Regions from separate parts of the Azospirillum sp. FG154 genome, predicted to be linked through region 2. Evidence: predicted binding sites of a transcription regulator. Region 2 holds the regulator's gene; the other holds the start of a gene.
What was found. Region 2 encodes LexA, which represses DNA repair genes until DNA is damaged. Its sites were predicted from a motif close to ATGTTCTANTTTGGTTC; they were not measured.
Positions count from the first base shown of each region.

Region 1: recA (recombinase RecA) is a predicted target of LexA. The motif match lies at 2,041-2,057, and genes of this name have one in related genera.

Region 1 covers NZ_JBMDKF010000007.1:228,938-233,126, forward strand. Annotated here, with positions in the region: gene ACODS4_RS11105 (hybrid sensor histidine kinase/response regulator) at 1-1,971, shown strand, start outside; gene recA (recombinase RecA) at 2,110-3,189, shown strand; gene rpmG (50S ribosomal protein L33) at 3,381-3,548, opposite strand; gene ACODS4_RS11120 (S41 family peptidase) at 3,696-4,189, opposite strand, start outside.
Region 2 covers NZ_JBMDKF010000003.1:306,637-310,825, forward strand. Annotated here, with positions in the region: gene ACODS4_RS05590 (ComEC/Rec2 family competence protein) at 1-1,565, shown strand, start outside; gene lexA (transcriptional repressor LexA) at 1,570-2,277, opposite strand; gene ACODS4_RS05600 (molybdopterin molybdotransferase MoeA) at 2,410-3,639, opposite strand; gene moaC (cyclic pyranopterin monophosphate synthase MoaC) at 3,623-4,132, opposite strand; gene ACODS4_RS05610 (GNAT family N-acetyltransferase) at 4,129-4,189, opposite strand, start outside.

The DNA.
Region 1 (4,189 bases), on a different contig from region 2:
CAAGGCCAGCCGGTGAACGGTTTTCCCGGCGCCATCCATTGGCGGGTCGAGGACATCACCGCCCGGCGCGAGCTGGAGCAGGTCATGCGGCGCGAGCAGGCGAAACTGGTCGATTTCATGGAGCACGCGCCCATCGGTTTTTTCTCGGTCGATCAGGACGGCCAGTTCCTCTTCGTCAACAGCACCTTGGCGGATTGGTTGGGATGCGCGCCCAGCGATCTGACCGACGGAAGCAAGCGTCTGCGCGACATTCTGGCGACTCCGCCAAACAGCGCCGCGCCTTACGACCTGTTCGAGTATGGCGGGGCCGAGCAACGCGGCGAATTGCGGATGGTCGGCGTGCAGGGGCGCGCCTTTCAGGTGTCGGTCGCCCACAGCGTTGTGGTGGCGGAGGATGGCCACACGGTTCACACCCGGTCGGTGGTCCGCGACCTGACGCCGGAGCATGAATGGCAGGAGGCGCTGCACCGTTCTGAACAGCGCTTCCAACGCTTTTTTGAAGACGCGCCGATCGGCATCGCCCTGTTGGACGACGACGGGCGCCTGTCGGAGTGCAACCGCGCCTTTCTGACTCTGATTGGCAGCGAGTCGGGCGCGGTGATTGGACGCCCGATGGCCGATCTGATCGCCCCGGCGGAGCGGGAGCGGGCGGCGGCCCGCCTGCGGGCGGTGTTGGGGGGCGAGGATCCGGCGGCGCCGCTGGAGGTCCGGTTGTCTGGTGGGCGGGAGTTGACCGCGCAGCTCTACGCCCGGCGGCTTGGTGGAGCGGGGCTGATCCTGCACTTCATCGACATGACGGAGCGCAAAAGCCTGGAGGCGCAGTTCGCCCAGTCGCAAAAGATGCAGGCGGTCGGCCAGTTGGCGGGCGGCGTCGCCCATGACTTCAACAATCTGCTGACGGCGATGATCGGCTTTTGCGATCTGCTGCTGCTGCGTCACAAGCCGGGCGACCAGTCTTTCAGCGACATCATGCAGATCAAGCAGAACGCCAACCGCGCCGCCAATCTGGTGCGGCAGCTTTTGGCCTTTTCGCGTCAGCAAACCCTGCAACCGCGCGTCATCGCCGTCACGGACGTGTTGGCCGAACTGGCCAATCTGCTGCGTCGCTTGATCGGCGAAACCATTGAGCTGAAGTTGATTCATGGCCGCGACCTGGGATTGGTCAAGGTCGATCAGAACCAGTTGGAGCAGGTCATCATCAATCTGGTGGTCAACGCCCGCGACGCCATGGCGGAGGGTGGGCGGCTGACTGTGGTCACGTCCAACTACGCCGTCGCCCAGCCCGAACGGCGCGAGCATGAGACGATTCCGGCGGGCGACTATGTGTGTCTGGAGGTGATCGACACCGGTTGCGGCATCGCCGACGAGAATCTCCAACGCATTTTCGAGCCGTTCTACACGACCAAGGAGGTTGGATCGGGAACCGGCCTGGGCCTGTCCACCGTGTACGGCATCGTCCGGCAAACCGGCGGCTTCGTCTTCGTCGATTCGACGGTGGGGGAGGGGACGACCTTCACCATTCTGTTGCCCCGCCATAGGGGCGAGGCGCGGCCTGTCGAGGTGGTGGAGCCGCGCGAACGGCGGGGGTACGACCTGACCGGCTCCGGCACCATCCTGTTGGTGGAGGATGAGGACGCCGTGCGGGTTTTCTCCGCCCGGGCGCTGCGCAACAAGGGCTATCAGGTCTTGGAGGCCAAGAACGGCGAGGCGGCGTTGCAGCAGATCGAAAGCGACGGCGCGGGCATCGACCTGCTCATCACCGACGTGGTGATGCCGCAAATGGACGGCCCAACCCTGGCTCGCCATGTCCGCCGCCTGCGCCCGGAGATGCGGGTGATCTTCATTTCCGGTTATGCCGAAGACCGGTTGGGCGAGATCGACGGGGTGGAGATCGCCCATTTTCTGCCCAAGCCCTTTTCGTTGAAGCAGCTCGCCGCCAAGGTCAAAGACGTGATTCGTGAGGGGCGGTGAATGGGCCGGGTGGGGATTCTGGCAAAGGGCGAGTGAGAACATCAAGGCAACATGCGCCCTTGCAAACCGGAACAAAAAGCGTACACTCTCCCTCGTTGCAAGAGCACGGGCCGTATGGTCTAAGAGGGGGGATCGGGCATGTCGTCCGCACAGCTTCGTTTGGTCGAGAAGGACTCCATGGACAAGCAAAAGGCGCTTGATGCCGCTCTGAGCCAGATTGAACGCGCCTTCGGCAAAGGCTCGATCATGAAGCTCGGCGCTCGTGAGCATCTGGTTGAGGCGGAGGTGGTGTCCACCGGCTCGCTCGGCCTTGACATCGCGCTCGGCATCGGCGGTTTGCCGCGTGGCCGCATCGTCGAGATTTACGGGCCGGAAAGTTCCGGCAAGACGACGCTGGCGCTGCACGCCATCGCCCAGGCGCAAAAGACCGGGGGCACCTGCGCTTTTGTCGACGCCGAACACGCGCTTGATCCGTCTTACGCCCGCAAGCTGGGCGTGAACATCGACGACTTGTTGATCTCGCAGCCCGACGCCGGCGAACAGGCGCTGGAAATCGCCGACACGCTGGTGCGCTCCGGCGCCATCGACGTGCTGGTGGTCGATTCGGTGGCCGCCCTGGTGCCGCGCGCCGAACTGGAAGGCGAAATGGGCGACAGCCATGTCGGTCTGCACGCCCGTCTGATGAGTCAGGCGCTGCGCAAGCTGACCGGCTCGATCTCCAAGTCGAATTGTCTGGTCATCTTCATCAACCAGATCCGCTTGAAGATTGGCGTGATGTTCGGCAACCCGGAAACCACGACCGGCGGCAACGCGCTGAAATTCTACGCCTCGGTTCGTCTCGACATCCGCCGCATCGGCGCGATCAAGGATCGTGAGACGGTGGTGGGCAACCAAACCCGCGTGAAGGTGGTGAAGAACAAGATGGCCCCGCCCTTCCGCGTGGTCGAATTCGACATCATGTATGGCGAAGGCGTGTCGAAGGTTGGCGAGTTGCTGGATCTCGGCATCCAGGCCAGCGTCGTCGACAAGGCGGGCGCGTGGTTCAGCTACGAAGGCGCCCGGATTGGGCAGGGGCGTGAGAACGCCAAGAACTTCCTGCGCAACAACCCGGAGATGGCTGACGCCATCGAGGCCAAGATTCGCGGCAACGCCGGTCTGGTCGCCGACGCGATGATGGGCACCCCGGAGGCCGACGCCGAGGCCGCCACGCCGGAGTGATCGGCGGCGTCGATCCCCCTTTGCAACGATGACCGAGAAACCCCGCTGTCCTGTGACGGCGGGGTTTTTCGTTTTGGCGGGCCGTCAGCGTTCATTGCCCTCGTGGCCGACGCATCATCAAGCCGATCCGCCGCACAAACGAAAAGGCCGCCCAGAGGGCGGCCTTTCGTGTACCCGAATTTCGGGAAGCCTTACTTGATCTTGGCTTCCTTGAACTCGACGTGCTTGCGCGCCACCGGGTCGTACTTGCGGAACGACAGCTTTTCGGTGGTCTTCTTGGGGTTCTTCTTCTTCACGTAGAAAAACCCGGTGTCAGCCGTGCTCAGCAGCTTGATGAGTACGGTGTTCTGCTTGGCCATGATCTCGATCCCGACAAAAAATCCGTGCCCGCCGGCCCGGCGGGGGCGGCGTCGTAGCGGCGGAAGATAACGTGTGACGCTGCGAAGTCAAGAGTTAAGGGCGGCGCCATTCAAGACGAATCGCAACCGCTCAACAAGTCCCGGACTCTAGCGCTCCGCCACGGTGTTGACGACGGCAAGAGCCGCCGCGCGTTGGTACAAAGGCGATTCGCCCAGCAGCCGCTTGGCGACTTTCATGTCCAAATCCGGTTCGTGCTCTTTCCAGGGGCAGGACTCGCGCAGGCGGGTCAACGCCTGCTCGTCGTCCGCCGCTTTGATCCGCCAACTGGCGATCTGGGCGGGGCGGTTGCGCCCGTCGCGCAATTCGGTCAGCAGCGCCGCCGGGTCATGCTGACCGGGGCGGCTGGTGCAGACGGTCGGTTGGACGCCCTGGCGGTGCAACGTGTAACCGGCGGGGGTGTAGATGCGGCTCCAGGTCAGAAACAACTCGCCATCGTTGGGCAGGCGGGTGACGGTCTGAACGCTGCCCTTGCCATAGGACGACGCGCCGACCACCACCGCACGCCCTGTGTCCTGCAACGCCGCCGCCACCACCTCGGCGGAGGAGGCGGAGCGGCCATCGACCAGCACCACCATCGGCA
Region 2 (4,189 bases):
GGCTGGGGGCCACCGGCTTTTCGGTGGGCGCGCCGGAGATCCTCGACGCGCCGCCCGTCACCGGCTGGTCGCGGGTGGCGATCTGGTTCGAGCGGGCGCGCGGCCACATCGCGGCGCGGGTGGCGGCGACCATCGCCGATCCGGTCGAGGCCAGCGTCACCGCCGCCCTGCTGAACGGCGAGGAGTTCGCCATTCCCGACGCGACGATGGACGCCTTCCGCTTCAGCGGTCTGGCGCATCTGCTGTCGATTTCCGGCCTGCATGTCGGCATCGCGGCGGGGATTCTTTTTTACGTGGTGCGCGCCCTGCTGGCGCTGTCGCCCTGGATCGCGCTGCGCTGGCCGATCAAGAAGATCGCCGCGCTGTTCGGCATCCTGTCGGCCTTGGCCTACACCCTGTTGGTCGGCGCGCCGCTGCCGACGGTGCGGTCGGTTCTGATGACCGGCATGATTATGGGCGCGGTGATGCTGGACCGCGACCCGCTGAGCATGCGTCTGGTCGCCTTCGCCGGGATCGCCACCACGGCGATGGATCCCGAAGGGATGCTCGGCCCCAGCTTTCAGATGTCCTTCGCGGCGGTCGTCGGGCTGATCGCGGCGTTCGAGCGAATCAGCGCGCCGCTGGCGGCGTGGCGGCGCGGTTTCGGCTGGTTCGGCAAGTCGGTCCTCTATGTCGGGGGCATCGTGCTGACCAGCGTCATCGCCACGCTGGCGACCTTGCCCTTTTCGCTGTTCCATTTTCAGCAGATCGCCTTTTACGGCGTGTTGTCCAACATGATCGCCATTCCCATCACCTCCTTCTGGGTGATGCCGTGGAGCCTCGTCGCCTACGCCCTGCTTCCTTTTGGATTGGAGGCCCCGGCCTTGATCGCGATGAATTGGGGCGACCGCGCGGTGATCGCGACCGCCGTGTTTTTCGCGGGCTTGCCCTGGTCGTCCATCACCGTTCCGGCGATGTCGGCGGGCGGCTTCGTGGCGGTGGTGTTGGGGGGGATTTGGCTGTGCGCCTGGACGCGGCCCTGGCGCTGGCTGGGGGTGGTCGCCGTGATCGGCGGCTTGGCGACACCGGCCTTGGTCCAACGCCCCGACATTCTGGTGTCGGGCGACGGCAAGCTGATGGGCGTGCGCGCGGCGTCGGGCCGTCTCAGCCTGTCGGCGAAGGCGGAGGGGCGCACGGGCGAAAGCTGGTTGCAGCGCGATGGCGAGCCGCAAGCGGCGCCGCCCTGGCCGCTCAGCGGGCGCGGGGTGGACGACCGGCTGAGCTGCGACGCGCTGGGCTGCCTCTACCGCGCGCATGGCCGCAGCGTCTCCTTCATCCGCCTGCCCGACGCGCTGGACGAGGATTGCGGAACGGTTGACGCGCTGATTGGCCCGGTGTCGGCGCGCGGTTGCCGGGCGCCCTTGGTCATCGACCGTTGGCGCCTGCGGCAGGAGGGGGCGCACGCGCTCTATCTGGAGGCGGACGGCGTTCGGGTGGACAGCGTGCGCGACCGGCGCGGGGATCGTCCCTGGACGGGAAGCGTTCCTCCCCGTCCAGCTTTGCCGTCAGGGGCGCCGCGCGACTGACCGTTCAGTATTTGCGGACCAGACCGACCAGCTTGCCCTGCACCCGCACGCGATCCGCGCCGAAGATGCGGGTTTCGTAGGCGGCGTTGGCGGGTTCCAGGGCGATGGTGTTGCCCTTGCGGCGCAGGCGCTTCAACGTCACCTCCTCGTCATCGACGAGCGCGACGATGATGGAGCCGTTTTCCGCCGTGTCGCAGCGTTGGATGACCACGGTGTCATGGTCGAGAATGCCCGCCTCGACCATCGAATCGCCGGAGACTTCCAGCGCGTAGTGATCGCCGGGGCTGAGCATGGTCGCCGGGATGTCGACGAAGGCGGACTGGTCGCGCAACGCCTCGATCGGCGTTCCGGCGGCGATCCGGCCATAGAGCGGCAACTGAACGGTTTCCGCCGCCGGGGCTGACGCGATCTCGCGCCCGGTGAAGGCGAAATCGGCCTTGATGACGTTGGGCTGGAACTTGGCGCGGGCCGCCTGTTTGGCGCGCGCGGCCTCCGCCCCCTCGGGCATCCGCAGAACTTCCAGCGCGCGGGCGCGGTGGGGCAGGCGGCGGATGAAGCCGCGCTCCTCCAGCCCGGTAATCAGGCGGTGGATGCCTGATTTCGACTTCAACCCAAGCGCGTCCTTCATTTCATCGAACGAGGGAGACACCCCGCCCTGGCCGAGACGCTCGTGGATGAACAGCAGCAATTCATGCTGCTTGCGCGTGAGCATTGGTGCCTCCCGGCGGTCGCCAAACCATTGATAGAACAAAAGCAAAACGTTAGCTTCTGTTCTAGTTTGGTTCCCGCAGAACGTCAAGAGGTCTGAACGCCGCATAACCGAACGTTGGGGGTGTTTCACCGGCTAGAGGTTGAGCGCGCCGCCCGACAGCGGAACGATCCCCACCATGTCGCCCGCCGCCGCCGCCGGAGCGTGGGCCGGGCGGACGATCAGGCAATCGGCCTGGGCGTAGAGCGAGGTGATGGCGCTGTCCTGCCGGGAAAAGGGCGTGGCGACCAGCGCGCCGTCGGCGTCGGTGGACAGGGCGGCGCGCAGATAATCCTCGCGCCGGTCGTTGGCCTTCAACGGCGTGGCGAGGCGGGCGCGCTGCGGCCCCGGCGTCTCGTCGGGCGGCAGCCCTTGCAGAACCCGCAGAATGGGCCGCAGGAACAGCACGGCGGTCACGCCGGTGGAGACCGGGTTGCCGGGCAGGCCCAGCAGCGGCACGGATCCGGCCCGCCCGAACATCAGCGCCTTGCCGGGCCGCATGGCGATGGCGTGGACGTCCAGCGCCACGCCCTTGTCGGTCAGCACGTCGCGCACAAGGTCGTAATCGCCCTGCGCCGCGCCGCCGGTCGTCACCAGCAGATCGCAGCCGGCCGCCCCGGCGGCCATGGCGGCGACGCTGTCGGCGGTGTCGCGGGCGATGCCCAGATTGTGGGCGATTCCGCCCTGCGTGGCGACCAGGGCGCAGAGGCCCAGCGCGTTGGTGCTGACGATCTGGCTTGGCCCCAGCGGATCGCCGGGCAGGGCGATTTCGTCGCCGGTCGCCAGCACGGCGACGCGCGGACGCCGCCGCACGCTGAGCCAGGGCGCGTTCGCCCCGGCGGCGAGCGCGACGTCGCGCGCGGTCAACCGCCGCCCGGCGGGCAGCAACTCCTGTGCTTCGGCGAAATCGAATCCAGCCGGGCGGATGTGGCGCCCAATGGCGACGGCGCGGCCAACCCGGACGGTGGTTTCGTCGGCCTCGCAATCCTCCTGCATCACCACGGCGTCAGCCCCGCCGGGCAGCGGCGCGCCGGTGAAGATGCGCACCGCCTCGCCCGCGCGGACAATGCCGGAAAAGGCGTGACCGGCGGCGGATTCGCCGATGCGGCGCAAGGGCACGGGGCGGTTGGGATCGGCCTTGGCGACGTCGGCGGCGCGCACCGCCCAGCCATCCATCGCGGCGGCGTCGAAGGGCGGTTGGGTCAGCCGGGCGAGCACGGGTTCGGCCAGCACGCGGCCCAGCGCGTCGGGCAAGGCGACGGTTTCCGCCGGAAGGGCGGAAAAGGCGGACAGGATGCGGGCGCGCGCCTCAGCGACCGACAGCATCGCGACCGAGGGAATCATCGTGGGCGCCCCAGACGCCGCTCTTGCCGCCCGCCTTGTGCAGCAGACGGACGTCGGTGATCGTCATGCCGCGATCCACCGCCTTGCACATGTCATAGACGGTCAGGGCGGCGATGGTGACGGCGGTCAACGCCTCCATCTCCACGCCGGTCTGTCCCTTCAGCTTGCACGTCGCGGTGACGTCCACGGCGTCGCGGTCGGGGTCGCAACGCAGATCGACCTTGACGGAGGTCAGCGCCAGCGGGTGGCACAGCGGGATCAGGTCCGGCGTGCGCTTGGCCCCCATGATGCCCGCCAGCCGGGCGACCGACAGGACGTCGCCCTTCTTGACGCCGCCGTCCAGTATCAGCCGCAGCGTCTCCGGCCGCATCCGCACGACAGCGGCGGCGGTCGCCGTCCGTTCGGTGTCCGCCTTGTCGGAGACGTCGACCATCACGGCCCGCCCCTCGGCGTCAAAATGGGTAAAACCGCTCACAGTGGGCGCTCCATGAACAGGCTTTCGGGGAGGTCGGGGTAATTGGCGTAGGGGCCG